Regions from separate parts of the Blastococcus sp. SYSU DS0533 genome, predicted to be linked through region 1. Evidence: riboswitches for the same ligand, from Rfam matches in the RefSeq annotation. Region 1 holds a riboswitch; the other holds the start of a gene.

Region 1 (7,557 bases):
CGACACGCGGTCGGGGGCGGCCGCCATGCGCGCGTCGAACCGCGCGGCGACGTCGTCCACGTGCCGGGTGAAGGCGGCGGCGAGCAGCTCGGTGAGCGAGCCGAAGTGGTAGGTCAGCGACCCCAGCGGGACGTCGGCGGCGCGGGCGATCGCCCGGTGCGTGGCCGCCGCGACCCCTCGTGCCGCGATGACGTCGAGGGTGGTGTCCACCAGCCGGTCGCGCCGCCCGGGGTCGTGCCGGCGCGGACGGCGGACCGGCGTGGGCTCCGCGCTCACCGGGCGGGGTCGTCCAGCCGGCGCACGACGCGCGCCGGGTTGCCGACCGCCACGACGTCGGCGGGCAGGTCGCGGGTGACCACCGTGCCCGCGCCGACGACGGCGTCCTCCCGGATGGCGATCGGGGCGACGTCGAGGTGGAGGCCCCCGGCGAGCGCCCCCTCGCGCGTCGTCCGGGAGTCGCCCGCCGCGGGCCGGGAGCGCATAGGAACGAGCGTACAGAGGCGGCCGGCTGCCGGCATGCGGGGCGGGACGCCCGTGCGGCGTCCCGCCCCCCGCCGTCAGAACGCCGGGAGGACGGCGCCCTCGTAGTTCTGCTCGATGAACTGGCGCACCTCGTCGGAGTGCAGCAGCTCCTCCAGCTCCTGGATGCGCTCGTCGCCCTCGTCACCGGTGCGCACCACCAGGAGGTTGGCGTTGGGGTTGCCCTCGCCCTCCTCCAGCGCCAGCGCGTCCTCGGCCGGGACCAGGTCGGCCTCGATGGCGTAGTTGCCGTTGATGACCGCGATGTCGACGTCAGCCAGGGACCGGGGCACCTGCGCGGCCTCGACCTCGGAGATCTCCAGGTTCTTCGGGTTGCCCTCGACGTCCAGCGAGGTGGGGGCGGCGTCGCCGGTGTCGGCGAGGGTGATCAGGCCGTTGGCCTCGAGCAGACGCAGCGCCCGCGCGGCGTTGGTCGGGTCGTTCGGGATGGCCACGGTCGCGCCGTCGGGCAGGTCGGCGAGGTCGGTGAGCGTGCTCGAGTAGATGCCGAGCGGCTCGATGTGCACGGGGTCGAGCGCCGCGAAGTCGTAGCCGGCGCTGGCCTCCTGCTCCTCCAGGTACGGGATGGTCTGGAAGTAGTTGGCGTCGAGGGAACCGTCGTCGAGGGCCACGTTGGGCTGCACGTAGTCGGTGAACTCGACGATCTCCAGGTCCAGGCCGGCGTCCTCGGCGAGGTTCTCGTCGATGTAGCGCAGGATCTCCGCGTGCGGGACCGGGGAAGCGCCCACCCGCAGCGGCTCGTCGGCCGCCGAGAGCTCGGCCTCGCCCCCGCAGGCGGCGAGCAGGGCCGTCATCGCCGACGCGGCCAGCAGGGCGGGAAAGCGGGTGCGCATGGTGGTGGTTCTCCTCTGGAGTGGGGGTGGGACGGCGGCCGGGTGGCCGCCGTGGAGGTGGGATCAGGCGTGCGCGAGCGAGCGCGCCCAGCGGTCGCCGGCCCACTGGAGGGCCTGCACGATGACGAGCAGGAGGACGACGGTCGCCAGCGTGATGTCGGTGCGGAACTGCTGGTAGCCGAAGCGGATGGCGAAGTCGCCCAGCCCGCCGCCGCCGACCGCACCGGCCATGGCCGAGTAGCTGATCAGCGCGACGACGGTGACCGTGACCCCGGCGACCAGCGACGGCCGGGCCTCGGGCAGCAGCACGGTGCGCACGACGTCGCGCCGGCGGGCACCCATCGACAGCGCCGCCTCGACCTTCCCGGCGGCGACCTCGCGCAGGCTGGTCTCCACCAGCCGGGCGAGGAAGGGGACCGCGCCGATGGTCAGCGGCACGATCGCCGCGGTGGAGCCGATCGTCGTGCCCACGATGCCTCGGGTGACCGGGGCGACGAGGACCAGCAGGATGATGAACGGCAGCGCGCGGCCCAGGTTGACGACCAGGCCCAGCGCGCGGTTGAGCAGCGGCCGCGGGGCCAGCCCGCCGGAGGCGGTGACGGTGAGCAGCACGCCCAGCGGGACGCCGAGCAGCACGGTGACCAGCGCCGCGACGCCCACCATGTAGAGCGTCTCCCAGGTGGCGTCCAGCAGCTGCGGCCAGATGCGGTTCCAGTCGCTCACCGGGCCACCTCCGCGGTCGCGGCCACGCGCTCGACCAGGACGCCGTCGGCCTGCAGCCGGTGCACGGCGTCGTCCAGGCCCGCGCCTCCCCCGGTGACCCGCAGGAGCAGCCGGCCGTAGCGTCCACCGGCGACGGTCTCCACCGATCCGCCGGCGATCTCGACGGCCAGGCCCAGCTCCCCGATCAGGGTCTGCAGGACGCGGGTCTCCGGCGTCCGGTCGGTGACGGTCACCCGCAGCAGGGCGCCGTCGTGCCCGGCACCGGCGTCCGCGACCGGCGCCGGGAGCAGGGCCTCCCCCAGCGGGGAGCCCGGCCGGGTCAGCACGTCGGCCAGCCGGCCGCCGTCGACGACCCGCCCCCGGTCGAGCAGGACGGCGCTGTCGCAGACGGCCTTGACGACGGACATCTCGTGGGTGATCAGCAGGACGGTCAGGCCGAGCTCGTCGCGCACCCGGCGCAGCAGCTCCAGGACGCCGGTGGTGCTGGCCTGGTCGAGCGCGGAGGTGGCCTCGTCGCAGAGCAGCACGTCCGGCCGGACGGCGAGCGCCCGGGCGATGGCCACGCGCTGCTGCTGGCCGCCGGAGAGCTGGGCGGGGCGGGCGTCGGCTCGGTCGGCCAGGCCCACGAGGTCCAGCAGCTCCCCGGCCCGCCGCCGGCGCTCGGCCCGGCCGACGCCGGCGAGCTCGAGCGGGTGCTCCACGTTGCCCGCGGCGGTGCGCGAGTCGAGCAGCTCGAAGTGCTGGAAGACCATGCCGATGGAGCGCCGCGCCTGCCGGACCTGCTCGTCGGGCAGCTCGGTGAGCACCTGCCCGTCGACGGTCACCGAGCCCGACGTGGGCCGCTCCAGCAGGTTGACCAGGCGCACCAGCGTGCTCTTGCCCGAGCCGCTGGGGCCGACGACGCCGGCGAACTCGCCGCGGTCCACGGACAGGCTGACGCCGTCGACGGCGACGACCTCGCCGGCCCGCCCGCGGGCCGGGAAGACCTTGCGGACGTCCTTCAGTTCGATCACGGGGTGCTGTCCTCGGGGTTGAGCCGGCACGGGCGGGCCCCGCCGGGAGGGCGGACGGGCCCGCGATGCGCGGGGCTGGGGTGCGCGCCCGCGCGCGGCGGGCGTCAGCGAAAGGCCGGAGGCCTCAGCGGCACATGGCCGTGCCGGTGCTGCACAGGTCGACGTGCCGGCGGGCCCACGGGAGCAGCTCGTACCGCATGGTGTTCCTCCATCGGTCCTGGCAGTAGCACCCGCGCCCGCCGATGCGGGGGGTTGCTGCGACGTCGACGAGCCAGGTCTCTCAGCCGCTCCGGATGGTTGCGGCAGCAAGTCTACGGACCGAGCTCGGGCGTTTCCCCTCCGCGACCTGCGACGTCACTCACACAGCGCACTCGCAGCCGCTGTCCAGCCGGGTCGCGGGTCGGCGGCCGAGCGTGGTCGCCGACCCGCGACGAGCCCGACCCAGGAGAGCCCATGACCCCGCTGCCGACCGGTCCCACCCCCGCCTTCGAGGGGCGCCCGCTGCCCCGGCCGGACGAGGAGGTCGTCGACCAGGGGCTGGGGTTCGACCTGGGGACGCTGCTCAGCCGGCGCCGACTGCTGGGCGTGCTCGGTCTCGGCGCGGCGAGCGCCGGCCTGGCAGCCTGCGGCGCCGGGTCCTCCGCGGCCACCGGTTCGACGACGGCGGCGGGTGCGACCGCGGTCTCCGGGGAGGTCCCCGACGAGACCGCCGGCCCCTACCCCGGTGACGGTTCCAACGGACCCGACGTGCTCGACCAGAGCGGCATCGTGCGCAGCGACATCCGGTCCAGCTTCGGGGAGGCCGGCGGCACCGCCGAGGGCGTGCCGATGACGCTGGAGCTCGTGGTCCGGGACCTCGCGAACGGCGGCGTGCCGTTCGCCGGCGTCGCCGTCTACGTGTGGCACTGCGACCGCGACGGCGGCTACTCCCTGTACTCCGACGGGATCACCGACCAGAACTACCTGCGCGGGGTGCAGGTCGCCGACGCCGACGGGAGGGTGTGGTTCACCAGCATCGTCCCGGCCTGCTACCCGGGGCGGTGGCCGCACGTCCACTTCGAGGTCTACCCGGACGAGGGCAGCATCACCGACGCGGCCAACGCGATCGCCACCTCCCAGGTGGCGCTGCCCGCGGACGTCTGCGAGACCGTCTACGCCACCAGCGGCTACGAGAGCTCGGTGGGCCACCTGGCGCAGGTCACGCTCACCAGCGACGGCGTCTTCGGTGACGACGGCGGCGCGAGCCAGCTGGCCACCGTCACCGGCGACGTCGCGAGCGGCTACACGGTCACCCTGCCGGTCGGCGTCGACACCACCACCACGCCCACCGGCGGCGGGACCGGCGCCGGCCCGGGCGGGGGACCGCCGAGCCGGCCCTCCTGACCGGGGCGGGGTCCCGCCGACGGGCCCCGGACGCACGAAGGGCCCGGTCTGCAGACCGGGCCCTTCGTGGTGGAACGGGGTGGAGGTGGCGGGAATCGAACCCGCGTCCTTCGACGCATGACCAGGGCTTCTCCGAGCGCAGTCCGCTACTGCCTCTGCTCGACCCCATCGATCTCACGGACGAGTCGATGTGACGGGCCCAGTCGCTGTGAGATGTCCCGTGAACGCCCGCGACCGGCACTCACGGTGAGTCATCTAGCTGATGCCAGGATCCGGGCCGATGACGAACCCGGGCTGACAGAGTCGCCTCGCTACTTAGGCAGCGAGGGCGAACTCGCGCTGACTGGAGTCGGCGCTTGTGTTGTTTCCAACGCGTGGTTAACGAGCTCATCGTTGGCTTCCTCGGCTCGCTTCCCCTGGACACCCGACCGAAGTCGAGACCAATCACCCCCTGTGCAGTTGTGCAGTCAGGGTAACGGCTCCGTCCAGCCGGTTGTTCCCCCGGCGCGACGACGCGGCGGCCGTCCGGCACGATGCCCGCATGACGGGGGCCGGCCGGACGACGACGCCGATGCGGATCGCGATGTGGTCCGGGCCGCGCACCCTGTCGACGGCGACGATGCGCGCCTGGGAGAACCGCCCCGACACCGCCGTCGTCGACGAGCCGCTGTACGCGTACTACCTGGCCACGACCGGGCTGGACCACCCGGGCCGCGACGAGGTGATCGCCAGCCAACCGACGGACTGGCGCACCGTCGTCCGCGCGCTGACCGAGGACGACCTGCCCGACGGCGCCACGATCTCCTACCAGAAGCACATGACCCACCACGTGCTGCCGGAGGTCGACCTCGACGCCTTCGCCGGGCTCCGGCACGCCTTCCTGATCCGCGACCCGCGCCGGCTGCTCGCCTCCTACGCCCGGGTGCGCGAGCGACCGACCCTGGCCGACCTCGGCCTCGCCCAGCAGGTCGCGCTGCACCGCCGCTTCGGCGGCCCCGTCGTGGACTCCGACGACCTGCTGCGCGATCCGCGCGGCGTGCTGACCACCCTGTGCTCGGCGCTGGGCGTCCCGTTCGACGAGCGCATGCTCTCGTGGCCGCCCGGCCGCCGGGACACCGACGGGGTGTGGGCGCCGCACTGGTACGCGAGCGTGGAGGCCTCCACCGGCTTCGGCCCGTACCGCGACGCGCCCCTGGAGCTGCCCGGGTCGCTGGCCGCGCTCGCCGCCGAGTGCCTCCCTTTCTACGACGAGCTGGCCGACACCCGGCTGAGGAGCTGACCCGTGCTGCAGCAGTTCGACGAGCGCAACCGCGACCTGGTGGTCAACGTGAACGGCCGGCTGGCCCACCGCGACGAGGCCGGCGTCAGCCCGTTCGACTCCGTCGTCCAGGGCGGGGACGCGGTGTGGGAGGGGCTGCGGCTCTACCGTGGCCGGATCTTCGCCCTCGAGGAGCACCTGGCCCGGCTCCGCCGCTCGGCGCAGGCCCTGGCGTTCACCGAGATCCCCGACGACGCGGCGATCGTCGAGCAGATCCGCCGCACGCTGGCCGCCAACGGCATGACCGACGGCGTGCACATCCGGCTCACCCTGACCCGCGGCGTGAAGGTGACCAGCGGCATGGACCCGCGGCTCAACCAGAGCGGCCCGACGCTGATCGTGCTGGCCGAGCACAAGCCGCCCGTCTACGACACCGGCGGCATCACGCTGGTCACCTCCAGCGTGCGCCGCCCCACCCCCGACGTGCTCGACCCGAAGATCCACCACAACAACCTGCTCACCTCGATCCTGGCCAAGATCGAGGCCAACGTCGCCGGCGCCGACGACGCGCTGATGCTCGACGCCCGCGGCTTCGTCGCCGAGACCAACGCGACGCACGTCTTCTCCGTCGCCGGCGGGGTGCTGCGCACGCCGACGACCGCAGCGTGCCCGGAGGGCATCACCCGCGCCGCCGTGCTGCGCCTGGCCGCCGCGCTGGGCATCCCGTCCGAGGTCGGCGACTTCTCGACGACCCAGCTGTACGCCGCCGACGAGGTGTTCGTGACCGGAACGATGGGCGAGCTCACGCCCGTGCTCGCCGTCGACGGGCGGCGCATCGGCAGCGGTGAGCCCGGCCCGCTGACCCGGCGGCTGTCGGTCGCCTACGGGGAGCTGACGGCCTCGTCGGGCACCCCGGTGACCTGAAGCACGGCGGCCCCGCTGCAGGGTCCCGCCACGAGCCTGCGAGTGGTGGGGGGCAGCGGGGTCCTCAGATCCAGTCGCGGCGCTTGAAGACCAGGTACAGCGTCAGGCTCACCCCCACCATGAGCAGCAGCGCGAACGGGTAGCCCCACACCTCGTCGAGCTCGGGCATGTGGTCGAAGTTCATGCCGTAGACGCCGCCGACGAGGCTCGGCGCGAAGAGGATGGCCGCCCAGGCCGAGATCTTCTTGACCTCCTCGCCCTGGGCGATCGAGGTCTCGGTGAGCTCGCGGATCTCCTCGTTCTGCCGCTGCGCCACCAGCGTCGCGTTCACCGTGAGGATGTCGCGCAGCTGCAGCCGGAAACCCTCCACCCGCTCGTTGACCTGGATGACGTGGTCGGCCACGTCGCGCAGGTAGCCGCGCAGCTCCTCGTCGACGCCGTACTTGTCGAACCCGGCGGTGAGCGCGGCGATGATGCCGGTGAGCGGCTGCGCGGCCCGTTGGAACTCCAGCACCTCCTGCGACAGCTCGTAGATGCGCCGCGAGACGCCCGGGTCGCCCCCGAACACCTGCGTCTCGATCTCGTCGATGTCGTTGGCCAGCCCGTCGACCACCGGCCGGTACCCGTCGACGACGGCGTCCAGCGTCGCGTAGAGCACCGCCTCGCTCCCGCGGGACAGCAGCTCCGGGTCGCTCTCCAGCCGGCGCCGCACCCGCGAGAGGTCGGGCGACTCGCTGTGCCGCACGGTGATCGCGAAGTCCGGCCCGAGGAACAGGTGCAGCTCGCCGAACTCGACCTCCTCGGCCGCGTCCAGGTACCGCGCGGCCTTGAGGACGACGAACAGCGTGCCGCCGTAGCGCTCGAACTTCGGCCGCTGGTGGGC
Region 2 (7,557 bases), on a different contig from region 1:
CCCCGTGCGGGTGCGCACGTCGGTCGTCCGGCCCGGCCGGCGGATCGAGCTGGTCGAGGCGGTCCTCGACGCCGGGGGCCCGCCGCTCATGCGCCTGTCCGCGTGGCGGATGCGCACCCGCGGCGACGCCCCACCCGCGACCGCCCTGCCGCACCCGGCGCCGGCCGGCCCGGAGGGGAGCCGCCCCGAGCGCGCGGCCTTCTTCACCAGCGAGGTTGCCTACCACCGGGCGCTGGACTGGCGGTTCGCCGCGGGGTCGTTCAACGGGCCGGGCCCGGCCACGGCGTGGACCCGCCCCGAGTGCGCGCTCGTCGCCGGTGAGGTGATGACGCCGCTGGAGCACCTGCTGGTCATGACCGACGCCGCGAGCGGCATCTCGGCCACCCTCGACTGGCGGACGGCGACGTTCGCCAACGTGGACCTCACCGTCGCCCTGCAGCGACCGCCGCGGGGGGAGTGGCTGGGCATGGACGCCACCACCGTCCACGGCGGCGCGGGCGCCGCGCAGTGCCATGCCGTCCTCTTCGACGCCGACGGACCCATCGGCCGGTCCAGCCAGTCGCTGTTCGTCGAGCCGCGGTGAGCCGTCCCGTGAGGGATCTCTCCGCGCCCGCCCCGCCGCAGGTCAGCGGCGCGGACGCCGCTCACCGCGGCGGTACCCTGCGGGACCGGTTGGCATCGTCGCCCGGCGGTGCGCAAGGTGGGAGGGTCGCTTCCCCCGACGATCGGAGTGCTGCCGCGTGGACGCGCTGGGAGACGTGCTGGACTGGCTGTCCGGGCGAGGTCTCGAGGTCGTGCTCATCATCCTCGGCTCGGTCCTGCTGGCCCGGTTCGTGGGCTGGGTCGGCGACAAGATCACCGACCGGATCGACCGCAACTCCACCGGCGGCGACGCGCTGGTCCGGTCGGAGGCGGCCAAGCACCGCCACTCGCTGACCCAGGTGCTCACCTGGGCGCTGGTCGTGCTCATCTACTCGATCTCGGTGTTCTTCATCCTCGACCGCCTCGGCATCCCGGTGACCGGCCTCGTCGCACCGGCGACCGTGCTGGGCGTGGGCCTGGGCTTCGGCGCGCAGCGCATCGTCGGTGACGTGCTGGCCGGGTTCTTCATCATCACCGAGCGCCAGTACGGGTTCGGCGACGTCGTCTCCATCCAGGTGGTCGGCGGCGGGGACCCGGCGAACGGCACCGTCGAGGACGTCACGCTGCGGGTCACGCGGGTGCGCTCGCCCGACGGCGAGGTCGTGACCGTGCCCAACGGCCAGATCGTCAAGGTGGTCAACCTCTCCCGCGACTGGGCGCGCGCCGTCGTCGACGTCCCCGTGCCGACCAGCGTGGACGTCACCCGGGCCAACGAGATCCTGCGGGGCGTGGGCAGGGAGGCGTTCCGCGACCCGGCCATGCGGCCGCTGCTGCTCGACCCGCCCACGGTGATGGGCGTCGAGACCCTCGGGCTGGACGAGGTGAACGTCCGGGTGGTCGCGCGCACGCTGCCCGGCAAGCAGTTCGAGGTCGGGCGCGACCTGCGCGCCCGCATCGTCCAGGCGTTCCGCAACCAGGGCATGCAGGTGCCGCAGCCCACGACCGCGCTCCTGGCGCAGGACGGCGCGACCACCGTGCAGGAGGGGGCCCGGTGACCACTCCCGACGAGCGTCGCGACGCGACCGCCCGGGCCTCCGAGGAGCCCACCGTCAGCACGGCCCCCGCCGCCGCCCCCGGCTCGCCGGCCGACGGCGCGTCGCCGGTGCCGCGGCACGGCTGGTGGGCGGCGATCCCCCGGCGGCTGGGCCGCGCCCGCACCTCCACCGTCGTGCTCGCCGTGCTCTTCGTCGCCGTGTTCGCGCTGTGGCTCAACGTCAAGCCGGAGACGCGCGAGGCCCGGACGGACGACCCCGCGGAGGTCAGCGGGACGACCGAGCCGGCGCAGACGGAGCCGACGCAGCCCGAGCCGACGCAGACGGAGGAGGCGGAGCCGACCGAGGAGCCGGCGACGACGACGCCGCAGCCCACGCCGACGACCCGGCCCACCTCGCCGACCACCGCGACGAGCAGCTCCCCGTCACCGGACGACGGGACCGGCACCGCGACCACCGCGCCGGAGACCACCGCCCCGACGCCGACCGGCGGCACGGGCGAGGAGACGGTGCCCGGCTCCTAGGTCGGTGGGGCCGGTGTTCCACGTGGGACACCGCCCGGCCGACCGGGGCGGGTGTGCGGCGGCCGGGTGGGCGTCCTACGATCGCGTCGGCTCCTGAGAGGCAGCGCGAAGCACCTGGCTGGCTGCCCGGCAACCTCAACTCCGTCTGAGGTGCTCCAGGGGAAGAGCCGGCCGGCCGGCGTCCCGCCCCCGGCAAGGACGGAGCTCCCGTGCGCCGCGGGATCTCCCGCGAGCGAAGGAGACGGCGCATGACCGACCCGCAGAGCTGGAGCTTCGAGACCCGGCAGATCCACGCCGGCACGAGCCCCGACCCGGCGACCGGCGCCCGCGCGCTGCCGATCTACGCGACCACCGCCTACCAGTTCCGCGACACCCAGCACGCCGCCGACCTCTTCGCGCTGGCGGAGATGGGAAACATCTACACGCGGATCATGAACCCGACGCAGGACGCGCTGGAGCAGCGCGTCGCGTCGCTCGAGGGCGGCGTCGCCGCGCTCGCGGTCGCCTCCGGCCAGGCCGCGGAGACCCTCGCGATCCTCAACCTCGCCGAGGCCGGCGACCACGTCGTCGCCTCCGCCTCGCTGTACGGCGGCACGTACAACCTGCTGCACCACTCGCTGCCGAAGATGGGCATCACCGTCTCCTTCGTCGAGAACCCCGACGACCCGGAGAACTGGCAGTCGCTGGTGCAGGAGAACACCCGGGCGTTCTTCGCCGAGTCGATCGGCAACCCCAAGGGCGACGTCCTCGACATCGAGACCGTCGCCGGGGTCGCCCACCGCAACGGGGTGCCGCTGATCGTGGACAACACGATCGCCACGCCCTACCTGGTGCGCCCCCTGGAGCACGGCGCCGACGTCGTCGTCCACTCGGCGACCAAGTACCTGGGCGGGCACGGCACGGTCATCGCCGGGCTGATCGTCGACGGCGGCTCGTTCGACTGGACCGGCGGCCGGCACCCGATGTTCACCACGGCCGACCCGACCTACCACGGCGTCGTCTACGCCGACCTGGGCGCGCCGGCGTTCGCGCTCAAGGCACGGGTGCAGCTGCTGCGCGACCTGGGGCCCGCGGTCTCGCCGTTCAACGCCTTCCTGGTCGTGCAGGGCATCGAGACCCTGTCGCTGCGCATGGAGCGGCACGTGCAGAACGCCCAGCGGGTGGCGGAGTTCCTCGAGGCCCACGACGCCGTCGAGCGGGTCAACTACCCCGGCCTGCCCTCGTCACCTTGGCACGCGGCGCAGCAGAAGTACGCGCCGAAGGGCGCCGGCGCCGTCCTCACCTTCGAGCTGCACGGCGGCGTGGAGGCCGGCAAGAGGTTCGTGGAGGCCCTCGAGCTGCACAGCCACGTCGCCAACATCGGTGACGTGCGCAGCCTGGTCATCCACCCTGCCTCGACGACGCACTCGCAGCTGACCCCGGAGGAGCAGCTGACCACCGGCGTCACCCCGGGCCTGGTGCGCCTGGCCGTGGGCCTGGAGGGGATCGAGGACATCCTCGCCGACCTCGAGGCCGGGTTCCGCGCCGCCAAGTCCGCCTGACGTGGGCGGGTGGGTCGAGGGGGATCCGGCGGGCGACCGGCGGTTCCTCGACCTGCCCGCCCCGTTCGAGCTCGAGCGGGGCGGGAGCCTGCCCGGGCTCCGGGTCGCCTACGAGACGTGGGGGACGCTCGCCGCGGACGGCGGCAACGCCGTGCTGGTCGAGCACGCGCTCACCGGCGACAGCCACGTCGTCGGCCCGGCCGGCCCCGGTCACCCGACCCCGGGCTGGTGGGGCGGCGTGGTCGGTCCCGGCGCCGCCCTGGACACCGACCGGTTCTTCGTCGTCTGCGCGAACGTCCTCGGCGGCTGCCAGGGGACGACCGGGCCGTCCACGGCCGCACCGGACGGCCGGCCGTGGGGTGGGCGCTTCCCCGAGGTCACCGTCGGTGACCAGGTGCGCGTCGAGGCGGCGCTCGCCGACGCGCTGGGCGTCCAGCGGTTCGCCGCGGTGGCCGGCGGCTCGATGGGCGGCATGCGGGCGCTGGAGTGGGCGGTCCGGTTCCCCGGCCGGGTGGGGGCGCTGTTCTTCCTCGCCTCCACCGCCGTCGCCTCGGCCGACCAGATCGGCACGCAGACCACGCAGCAGGCCGCCGTGCGGGCCGACCCCCGCTGGCGCGACGGCGATTACCCGCTGGACGACCCGCCGGTGGCGGGCCTCGACGTCGCCCGCCGGATCGCCCACCTCACCTACCGCAGCGCGGGCGAGCTCGAGGCGCGGTTCGGGACCCGCCTGCAGGAGGACGGCCGCTTCGCCGTCGCCTCCTACCTGCAGCACCACGGGGCCAAGCTCGCCGGGCGCTTCGACGCCGGCAGCTACGTGGTGCTCACCCAGGCCATGAACACCTGGGACGTCGGCCGGGGCCGCGGCGGGGTGGAGGCGGCGCTGGCCGGGGTGACGGCCCGCGCGCTCGTCGCCGGCGTGGACAGCGACCGGCTGTACCCGGTCGAGCAGCAGCAGCGGGTGGCCGACGCGCTCGGCGTCCCGCTGCGGCTGATCCGCTCGCCCTACGGCCACGACGGCTTCCTCGTCGAGACCGCCGAGGTCGACGCGCTGCTGCGCGAGCTGATGGCGGGCTGACGCGCACCCGTTCCGTCGCACCCCCGGGTCAGGATGGCACCGTGCCCGCCCCGACGGACCTGCCGATGCTGCCGTTCGCCGACCAGCCCGCCCTCGAGGCCTGGCTGGAAGCCGAGCACGCAACCGCCCCCGGGCTCTACGTGCAGATCGCCCGCAAGGGCTCCGGCATCCCGTCGGTCACCTCCGCGGAGGTCGTCGAGTCGGCGCTGTGCTTCGGCTGGATCGACGGCCGCGGCCAGCGGCTGGACGACTCCTACCACCTGCTGCGCCTCACGCCGCGCCGCCCGCGGAGCGTCTGGTCGCGGAAGAACGTCGCCACCGTGGAGCGGCTGACCGCCGAGGGGCGGATGCGCCCGGCCGGCCTGGCGGCGGTGGCGGCGGCGCAGTCCGACGGCCGGTGGGCGCGCGCCTACCCCGGTCCGGCGACCGCCACGGTGCCCGACGACCTCGCCGCGGCGCTGGACGCCGATCCGGGGGCGCAGGCCGCCTTCGACGCGCTCGGGGGTCAGGACCGCTTCGCGATCCTCTTCCGGGTGCACACCGCCGTCACCCCCGCCGGCCGGGCGAGACGCATCGCAGCCGCCGTGCAGGCGCTCGCCGCCGAGGGGCGGGGCGGGCGCTGAGCGGGCCGCGGGCGAGACTGGCCGGGTGGACGACGACCTCCTGGCGCTGCGCGAGGGCTGCACCCGCTCGCTGACGGGACACGGCACGTGGCGGCCGGCCGACCTGCTGGCCACGGTGCCGCCAGGCACCGTCCCCGACCGGTACGGCGACGGCGGGGTGGTCGCCGAGCTGGAGGCCGAGGTCGCGGAGCTGCTGGGGCTGCCCGCGGCGGTGTACCTGCCCAGCGGGGTCATGGCCCAGCAGGCGGCGCTGCGGGTGCATGCGGACCGGCGCGGCCGGCGCACCGTCGTCTGCCACCCCGAGAGCCACCTGATCCGGCACGAGGAGCAGGCGTTCGAGCGACTGCACGGCATGGTGCTGCGCCCGGCCGGCAACCGCTACCGGCTGCTGCTGCGGGCCGACCTCGACGCCGTGGCCGAGCACCCCGCCGCGCTGCTGGTGGAGCTGCCGCAGCGCGACCTGGGCGGGCCGCTGCCGGCGTGGGACGACCTCGTCGCGCAGGTGGCCTGGGCGCGGGAGCGCGGTGCGGCCGCGCACCTGGACGGCGCCCGGCTGTGGGAGGCCGCCGCCGGCTACGACCGCCCGCCCGCCGAGGTCGCCGGGCTGTTCGACACCGCCTACGTCAGCTTCTACAAGGGCATCGGAGCGCTCGCCGGCTGCTGCCTGGCCGGCCCGGCCGACGTCGTGGCCGAGGTCCGCGAGTGGCGCCGTCGCCTGGGCGGCACGCTGTTCGGCCTCTGGCCGGGCGCGGCTTCGGCGCTCGCCTGCCTGCGACGGCGGCTGCCGCTGATGCCCGCCTACCTGGCGCGCGCCCGCGCGATCGCCGACGCGGTGCGCGACCTCCCCGGCGTCACCGTCGTCCCCGACCCCCCGGAGACGCCGATGCTTCACCTGCTGCTGCGCACCACCCCGGAGGAGTTCACCGCGGCCGCCCGCCGGCTGGCCGCCGACGAGGGGCTGTGGACCTGGCCGCAGGCGGCGGTCACCGGGGACCCCGGCGCCGTCCGGGTCGAGCTGCCGGTGGGCGACGCGACGCTGGCGCTGACCGTCGAGGAGGCGCGGGCGGCGATCGCCGCCCTGGCCGGGGAGTCCTGACGGACGGCGGCTAGCGTCGGTGACCATGGGCTTCGACGTCGCCGCGCTCCGCTCCTGCTTCCCCTCCCTGGCGAGCGGCACCGCGCACTTCGACGGTCCGGGCGGCACCCAGGTGCCCGAGGCCGTGGGCCGGGCGGTCGCCACGACGCTGACCGCGCCGATCAGCAACCGCGGCTCGGTCACCGCCGCCGAACGGTTCGCCGACGAGACGGTGCTGGCCGCGCGCTCGGCGGTGGCCGACCTGCTCGGGGTCGACCCCGCCGGCGTCGTGTTCGGGCGCAGCGCCACGGCGCTCACCTTCGACCTGGCCCGCACGCTCGCCGGCGGCTGGGGCCCGGGCGACGAGGTGGTGGTGACGCGGCTGGACCACGACGCGAACATCCGGCCGTGGGTGGTCGCTGCGGAGGCCGTGGGCGCGACGGTGCGGTGGGCCGCGTTCGACCCGGCCACCGGCGAGCTGACCGCCGACGACGTCGCCGCCGAGCTCTCCGACCGCACCCGCCTGGTGGCGGTCACCGGCGCCTCGAACCTGATCGGCACCCGGCCGCCGATCGAGGAGATCGCCGCACGGGTGCACGCGGTGGGCGCCCTGCTCGTCGTCGACGGCGTGCACCTCACCGCCCACGCCCCCGTCGACGTCCCCGCGCTCGGCGCCGACGTCTACCTCTGCTCGCCGTACAAGTTCCTCGGCCCGCACTGCGGGGTCATGGCCGCCGACCCGGCGCTGCTGGCGACGCTGCACCCGGCGAAGCTGCTGCCGAGCTCGGACGCCGTGCCCGAGCGCTACGAGCTGGGCACGCTGCCCTACGAGCTGCTGGCCGGGACGACCGCCGCCGTGGACTTCCTCGCCGCGCTCGGTGACGGCGGCACCCGGCGAGAGCGGCTCGTCGCGGCGATGACCGCGGTCGAGGACCACGAGGACCGGCTGCGCGAGCGGCTGGAGGCGGGCCTCGCCCCGCTGCCCGGGGTGCGGCTGTGGTCGCGGGCGGCGCACCGCACGCCGACGCTGCTGCTGACCTTCGAGGGGCGGGAGGCCGCCGACGCCTACCGCTTCCTCGCCG

Evidence for each region. Region 1 has a riboswitch for S-adenosylmethionine ahead of ACI79W_RS14935 (methionine ABC transporter ATP-binding protein). Riboswitches for the same ligand answer to the same signal wherever they lie in the genome.
Region 2: linked by a shared signal. The riboswitch ahead of ACI79W_RS19655 (bifunctional o-acetylhomoserine/o-acetylserine sulfhydrylase) and the one ahead of ACI79W_RS14935 (methionine ABC transporter ATP-binding protein) in region 1 are both predicted to bind S-adenosylmethionine.

What each region holds. Positions count from the first base shown of each region.
Region 1 covers NZ_JBJGZZ010000012.1:86,937-94,493, forward strand. Annotated here, with positions in the region: gene ACI79W_RS14915 (TetR/AcrR family transcriptional regulator) at 1-276, opposite strand, end outside; gene ACI79W_RS14920 (hypothetical protein) at 273-482, opposite strand; gene ACI79W_RS14925 (MetQ/NlpA family ABC transporter substrate-binding protein) at 558-1,373, opposite strand; gene ACI79W_RS14930 (methionine ABC transporter permease) at 1,437-2,096, opposite strand; gene ACI79W_RS14935 (methionine ABC transporter ATP-binding protein) at 2,093-3,109, opposite strand; SAM riboswitch class I at 3,315-3,409, opposite strand; gene ACI79W_RS14940 (intradiol ring-cleavage dioxygenase) at 3,563-4,492, shown strand; RNA gene ssrA (transfer-messenger RNA) at 4,570-4,944, opposite strand; gene ACI79W_RS14950 (sulfotransferase-like domain-containing protein) at 5,034-5,771, shown strand; gene ACI79W_RS14955 (aminotransferase class IV) at 5,775-6,674, shown strand; gene ACI79W_RS14960 (magnesium and cobalt transport protein CorA) at 6,739-7,557, opposite strand, start outside.
Region 2 covers NZ_JBJGZZ010000025.1:17,986-25,542, forward strand. Annotated here, with positions in the region: gene ACI79W_RS19640 (thioesterase family protein) at 1-583, shown strand, start outside; gene ACI79W_RS19645 (mechanosensitive ion channel family protein) at 741-1,637, shown strand; gene ACI79W_RS19650 (hypothetical protein) at 1,634-2,158, shown strand; SAM riboswitch class IV at 2,248-2,363, shown strand; gene ACI79W_RS19655 (bifunctional o-acetylhomoserine/o-acetylserine sulfhydrylase) at 2,407-3,699, shown strand; gene metX (homoserine O-acetyltransferase MetX) at 3,701-4,777, shown strand; gene ACI79W_RS19665 (YdeI/OmpD-associated family protein) at 4,819-5,400, shown strand; gene ACI79W_RS19670 (threonine aldolase family protein) at 5,426-6,496, shown strand; gene ACI79W_RS19675 (cysteine desulfurase-like protein) at 6,522-7,557, shown strand, end outside.